One region of the Chromobacterium sp. INPA-IVC genome, then DNA from elsewhere that is predicted to be linked to it. Evidence: riboswitches for the same ligand, from Rfam matches in the RefSeq annotation. Region 1 holds a riboswitch; the other holds the start of a gene.
The links. Region 1 has a riboswitch for thiamine pyrophosphate ahead of ACX17K_RS12045 (thiamine ABC transporter substrate-binding protein). Riboswitches for the same ligand answer to the same signal wherever they lie in the genome.
Positions count from the first base shown of each region.

Region 1 (3,397 bases):
ATGGCTGCGGCGGAAATCGGCGGCCAGCCTGTTGACCGTGGCGGCGTCGGGCGTGGGCGATACGAAGTTGCGCCATAGCTTGTTGGTGACGAATATTGCGGTGCTGGGCTGTTGCAGCAATAGGTCGATCACGTCGTCACCGTCGAAATTGCCGCGCTGGCCGAAGATGATCTTCTCGCCGGTGTCGCGCAGCCGCGGGCGGACGATGAACTGGTCGTCGCGGTCCAGGCCCCAGCCGGTGAAGGCGCGCGCGGCCTCGCGGATGTCCTGCTCGCTGTAGTGGCCTTCGCCCAGCGTGAACAGTTCCATCACCTCGCGGGCGAAGTTCTCATTGGGCTGGTCCTTGCGGTTATTGGCGGTGTCCAGATAGCGCATCATCGCCGGATCGCGCGCCACGGCATGCAAGAGCTGGCCGAAGTCGCCCAGCGCGTAGTGGCGCAGCAGCAGGTTCTGCTGGTACATCATCTGCGGCGAGCGCACCTTGTCCAGCGCCGACACGAAATGGTTGTGCCAGAACAGGGTCATCTTCTCGGTCAGCGGCGACGGGGTGTCGCGCATTTCGGTCAGCCACCAGCTGCGCAGCTCGACCGCATGCTGGTTGCGCTCCTGTTGCAGCGCTTTTTTCTGATCCTCGGTGAGGCCGGGTTGGCCGGGGCGCTCGAACGGCTCGTTGGCCCAGCCCGGCGGCGGCGTGGCCGCCTGGGTGCGCGCGCCGGCCAGTATCTTGTCCACCGCCGCCTCGCGGCTGAGCGGCGCGAAGGCTTCGATCTGCGCCGGGCTGGCGCCGAAGCCGGCGCGTGTCAGCAGATGGCGGGCGCCGTCCGCGCCGATGCCGGCCAGCGCTATCAGGGGCAGGCCGAGCAGGGCGGAGGCGAGCAGTATTCTTTTGATCATGGGTTCACCGCGGCAGGCCGTTAGCATAAGCGATTGATTGTGAGCATAGTTGCCACTCTTCGCTCCGGTATTAAGCGGACCGGCCAGAGTGTTAAGTTGTTTGCGCATCTGGGCTATACTGTCGCCCTGTCACCGGGGGTGCCCGCCATGCGGGCTGAGAGACACCCTGAGAACCTGATCTGGATCATGCCAGCGGAGGGAGCGTGATGAAGCGGAACCTTGTCCGCCTTGCCTGCTTGCTCCGTGGCCGTACCGCGCGGAGATTGTCCATGAAGCTGTTCCCAAAACTCGTCGTCGTCGCTTTGAGCCTGGCCGGCCTGTCCGCCCAGGCGGCCGAATTGCGCGTGCTCGCGCACAGCTCGTTCAGCGTCGACAAGCCGCTGCTCGCCGCGTTTGAAAAGCAGACCGGCGCCAAAGTGTCCATCATCAAGGCCGGCGACGCCGGCGAGATGGTCAACAAGCTGATTCTGACCAAGGGCAGCCCGATCGCCGACGTGGTGTTTGGCCTCGACAACAGCCTGATCGGCAAGGCCGAGCAAGCCGGCGCGCTCGGGCCGTTGCCGGCGGAGCTGGCTCGCGACGGCAAGGTCAGCCTGCCGGGCGCGGCCGCCGTCGACTACGGCTATGTGACGCTGAACTACGACAAGGCCTGGTTCGCCAAGAACAAGCTGCCGCTGCCCAAGACTCTGAACGACCTGACGCAGCCCGCCTACAAGAACCTGCTGGTGGTGGAAAACCCGGCCACCTCCAGCCCGGGCCTGGCTTTCCTGTCCGCCACCATCCATGCCTTGGGCGAGGACAAGGCCTTCGCCTTGTGGGGCAAGCTGCGCGACAACGGCCTGAAGGTGAGCAAGGGCTGGACCGAGGCCTATTACACCGACTTCTCCAAGAACGGCGGCAGCCGGCCCATCGTGGTCAGCTACGCCACCAGTCCGGCGGCCGAGGTGTTCTACAGCAAGGAAAAGCCGGCCGACGCGCCGACCGCCAATCTGCTGCTGCCGGGCTCGGTGTTCCGCCAGGTGGAAGGCGCGGCGCTGGTCAAGGGCGGCAAGGAGCCCAAGCTCGCCCAGCAGTTCATCGCCTTCCTGCGCTCGGACGCGGTGCAGAAGGACATCCCGACGCGGATGTGGATGTACCCGGCGATGGACAACATCCCGTTGGACCCGGTCTACAAGCACGCCGAGCAACCGGCCGCGCACGACACCCCCGACAGCGCGACGCTGGCCGCCAAGCAGCGCGCCTGGGTTGGCCGCTGGACGCGAGTGGTGCTGAAGTCCGGGCAGTGATCCGGCGATGACTTGCCCGGTTTCGCCTCTGTTATGATCCGGGCAAGTTCACTTGGAAACTCACTCATGATCGACGACATCGCCAGCCCCCGCCTGATCCTGCGCCATCTGGACGCGGATTTTCTCGAATCCTGCCTGCGCGGCGACATCGACGCCGCCGCGGCGCGTCTGGGCAGCCGTCCGGCCGACGGCTGGATGGAGGAGACGGCGTTGATGAAAATGCGGCTGGCCGACATCGTGGCGGAGCCGGCCTACGCGCCGTGGTCGGTGCGGGCGCTGCTGCGCCGCGACGATCTGGCCATGGTCGGCCACATCAACTTCCACACGTTGCCCGGCCATCCTTATTTGAACGGCTATGGCGACGTCGAGCTCGGCTATGCGGTCTACCCCGAATTCCGCCGCCAGGGCTACGCCCGCGAGGCCTTGCTGGCGATGTCCGGCTGGGCGGCGCAAAGCGGCGGCGTGGCGAAGCTGGTGTTGTCGATCGAACCCGGCAATCTGCCGTCGCAGGCGCTGGCCGCCCAGCTTGGCTTCGCCAAGGTGGGCCAGGTGCGCGATGACGACGGTTGCGAAGATGTGCTGACGGCTGATTGGCCGTTGTCTGGAGCTTTTGTTTGAAGCAGTCCGCCGTGCCCCGGCTGATCCTGGCCGGACTCCCGCTGTCCTTTCTCTTTCTGCTGGCCGTCGCGCCGCTGGCCCGCCTGTTGGCCGAAGGCGGCCTGCAGTTCAATCCCGCCTTGCTGGCCGATGATTACCTGCGCTGGCGGCTGTTGTGGTCGTTGATCCAGGCATCGGCCAGCTGCCTGTTGTGCCTGGCCTTGGGCGTGCCGCTGGCCTGGATGCTGGCCCGCTACCGCTTTGCCGGGCGGGCGCTGCTGCTGCGGCTGCTGATGCTGCCCTTCGTGATGCCGACGCTGGTGGCGGCGATGGGCGTGCTGGCGCTGTTCGGGCCGCGCGGCGTGTTCGGCGTCAATCTGCAGGACACGCCGTGGCTGCTGCTGTACGGCAATCTGTTCTTCAATCTGCCGCTGGTGGTGCGCGCCGGCTGTGACGGCTTTTCCCAGGTGCCGGCCAGCCGGTTGGCCGCCGCGCGCACGCTGGGGGCCACCCGCTGGCGGGCGTTCTGGCGCGTGGAGTGGCCGGCGGCGCTGCCGTGGCTGCTGTCCAGCCTATGCCTGGTGTTCCTGTACTGCTTCTCCGGCCTGGGCCTGGCGCTG
Region 1 covers NZ_JBTNLS010000006.1:72,513-75,909, reverse strand. The annotation lists gene ACX17K_RS12050 (DUF1800 domain-containing protein) at 1-894, opposite strand, end outside; TPP riboswitch at 1,019-1,113, shown strand; gene ACX17K_RS12045 (thiamine ABC transporter substrate-binding protein) at 1,164-2,180, shown strand; gene ACX17K_RS12040 (GNAT family N-acetyltransferase) at 2,247-2,798, shown strand; gene ACX17K_RS12035 (ABC transporter permease) at 2,795-3,397, shown strand, end outside.

Region 2 (3,397 bases), on a different contig from region 1:
CGCGCCTTGTCCGGGTCCAGCCCCAGATTGAACTGGTCCTCCCAGCGGAACTCGAAGCGCGCCTTGGACAGCGCGTTGTCGCGGATCTGCGCGCCGGGATGTCCCTTGGCCAGATCCGCCGCGTGCGCCGCCAGCTTGTAGGTGATGATGCCTTCTTTCACATCGTTCTTGTTCGGCAGGCCCAGGTGCTCCTTCTGCGTCACGTAGCACAGCATCGCGGTGCCGTACCAGCCGATCTGCGCGGCGCCGATGGCCGAAGTGATGTGGTCGTAGCCGGGCGCGATGTCGGTGGTCAGCGGCCCCAGAGTGTAGAACGGCGCTTCGCGGCACCATTCCAGCTCCTTGTCCATATTCTCCTTGATCAGCTGCATCGGCACGTGTCCCGGGCCTTCGATCATCACCTGCACGTCGTGCCTCCAGGCGATTTCGGTCAGCTCGCCCAGCGTCTTCAGCTCCGACAGCTGCGCCTCATCGTTGGCGTCCCAGGCGCTGCCCGGCCGCAGGCCGTCGCCCAGGCTGAAGGCCACATCGTAGGCCTTCATGATTTCGCAGATGTCCTCGAAATGGGTGTAGAGGAAATTCTCGCGGTGATGCGCCAGACACCACTTGGCCATGATGGAGCCGCCGCGCGACACGATGCCGGTCATCCGGCCGGCGGTCATCGGCACATAGGCCAGGCGCACGCCAGCGTGGATGGTGAAGTAGTCGACGCCCTGCTCGGCCTGCTCGATCAGCGTGTCCTTGAAGATTTCCCAGGTCAGGTCTTCAGCCTTGCCGTTGACCTTTTCCAGCGCCTGGTAGATGGGCACGGTGCCGATCGGCACCGGACTGTTGCGCAGAATCCACTCCCGCGTTTCGTGGATGTTCTTGCCGGTGGACAGGTCCATGATGGTGTCGGCGCCCCAGCGCGTGCCCCAGGTCATCTTGTCCACTTCTTCACTGATCGACGACGTTACCGCGCTATTGCCGATATTGCCGTTGATCTTTACCAGGAAGTTGCGGCCGATGATCATCGGTTCGCTTTCCGGGTGGTTGATGTTGGCCGGGATGATGGCGCGGCCGGCGGCCACTTCCTGGCGCACGAATTCCGGGGTGATCTCCTCCGGCAGATTGGCGCCGAAGCTGTGGCCCTTGTGCTGGCGCGTCATCAGATCCAGCAGGCGCTGGTTGCCGGCGGCCTTCAGCGACTCCACATAGGCGCGGCGGTTCAGATTCTCGCGGATGGCGACGAACTCCATCTCCGGCGTGACGATGCCCCGGCGCGCGTAGTGCATCTGGCTGACGTTGCGGCCGGCCTTGGCTCGGCGCGGCTTGCGCTGCAGGTTGAAGCGCAGCTCGGCGAGCTTGGGATCGGCCTCGCGGGCGCGGCCGTATTCGCTGGACAAGCCGTCCAGCCGCTCGCAATCGCCGCGCTCGGCGATCCAGGCGGCGCGCAGGGGCGCGAGGCCGCTCTGGATGTCGATGCGGGCGGCCGGATCGCTATAGGGGCCGCTGGTGTCGTAAACGAAGATGGGCGGGTTCTTTTCGCCGCCGAATTGGGTCGGCGTGTCGGCCTGGCGAATCTCGCGCATCGGCACTTGAATGTCCGGGCGGCTGCCCTCGACATAAATCTTGCGGGAATTGGGCAAAGGCTGGATGGCGGCGGCATCCACCACCATCTGCTTGTTCACGGGCGCGTTCATCGGGCGGGCTCTCCAAAAGCGATGAAGCGGCGCAAGGAGCGGTCCGGACGGGCCGGCTGCGGGTATGGCGTGGCCATGGCGGGCAGGTGACGCTTCCCTACGCCGGTATTATCCGGGTCAGGTTCCAAGGGTATTTCTCACCCGCGCTCCGTCATCCAGCCCGATGGCCTACACTTTGGTAGCCATCTACGCCGAACGCCAGGCACAGGACCCCTAGCGATGCCGTGTGAAGGTAAGGCAAATATGGGATAATCGCAAGTTATCGTCATGACTCGAGTCCTTGCCGCCGACGCTGTCCTCCATGGGCGGAGCGGACTCCCAGCCCTCCGGAGTTTAAGTTGATGGATTTCGAAAAAACCCGTTTCAACATGGTCGAACAGCAGATTCGTCCGTGGGATGTTCTGGATACCAACGTGCTGGATCTGCTGTTTCACGTGAAACGCGAGGACTTCGTCGCCGACAATCAGCGCCAGCTGGCCTTCGTCGACACCGAACTGCCGCTGCCCAACGGCAGCAAGATGCTGCAGCCCAAAATGGAAGCGCGCTTGGTGCAGGACGCCTCCATCCAGCCCTCCGACAAGATTCTGGAAATCGGCACCGGCAGCGGCTACCTGACCGCGCTGCTGGCCAAGATGGGCAAGCAGGTGGTGAGCGTGGAAATCGATCCGGCGCAAAAGGAACGCGCGGCCGCCAACCTGAAGAAGGCCGGCGTCGCCAACGCCACCCTGGTCGAGGGCGACGGCGTGCTGGGCCTGGCCGAGCAAGCGCCTTACGACGTGATCGTGGTCGGCGGCTCGCTGCCGGTCGTCCCGCAAGAACTGAAGGACCAGCTGGCCGTCGGCGGCCGTCTGATCCTGGTGGCCGGCGATCTGCCGGTGATGGCATGCAAGCTGATCGAACGCGAAACCGACACCAGCTTCCGCGAAACCGCGCTGTTCGAGACCTGTGTCGAGCGGCTGAAGAAATTCGAGGCGGTTGAACCCGCCCGTTTCAGCTTCTGATCATGCTGCGCGAAATCACCGCCCCGGCGCTCGCCGCGCAGCTGGCCGACCCGCAGGCCGCGCGCCCGGTGCTGCTGGACGTGCGCGAAGGCTGGGAATACCAGCTGGCCCACATCGACGGCAGCGTGCACATCCCGATGAATCTGATCCCGATCCGGATGAGCGAGCTGCCGGACGACGCGCCCATTGTCGCCATCTGCCACCACGGCATGCGCAGCGCCCAGGTGGCGCTGTTCCTGCTGAACGCCGGCTTCGAGAACGTGATCAATCTGCAGGGCGGCATCGACGCCTGGTCGACCCAGGTGGACCCGGCCGTCGCCCGGTATTGATGCTGGACTGGACGGCGCGTCTCCCCCTTGGGATGACGCGCCCCACAAACACCGCCCCCGGGCGGTGTTTTGTTTTGGAACGAATCGCGCAGCCATCTTTCCAAGCCACGTTAACCGCCTGGCGATCCATAGCAAAGAACCCGATATGTCTTCTCTGACCTACCTCGCTCCCGCCCTCGCCCGCGTCCATCCCGCCTGGGAAAAGGTGCTGGGCCAGCCCGCCATCGCCGCCCGCCTGGCCGAAATCGACCGCCAGCTAGTCCTGCAGCAAGGCGACGGCAAGACGCTGTTTCCGCCCCCGCCCCAGGTATTCAACGCGCTGACCTTCGCCGCGCCGGCCGACGTCAAGGTGGTGATCCTGGGCCAGGACCCGTACCACGGCGAC
Region 2 covers NZ_JBTNLS010000007.1:171,770-175,166, forward strand. The annotation lists gene thiC (phosphomethylpyrimidine synthase ThiC) at 1-1,658, opposite strand, end outside; TPP riboswitch at 1,760-1,907, opposite strand; gene ACX17K_RS14545 (protein-L-isoaspartate O-methyltransferase family protein) at 2,024-2,683, shown strand; gene ACX17K_RS14550 (rhodanese-like domain-containing protein) at 2,686-3,012, shown strand; gene ACX17K_RS14555 (uracil-DNA glycosylase) at 3,158-3,397, shown strand, end outside.
Region 2: linked by a shared signal. The riboswitch ahead of thiC (phosphomethylpyrimidine synthase ThiC) and the one ahead of ACX17K_RS12045 (thiamine ABC transporter substrate-binding protein) in region 1 are both predicted to bind thiamine pyrophosphate.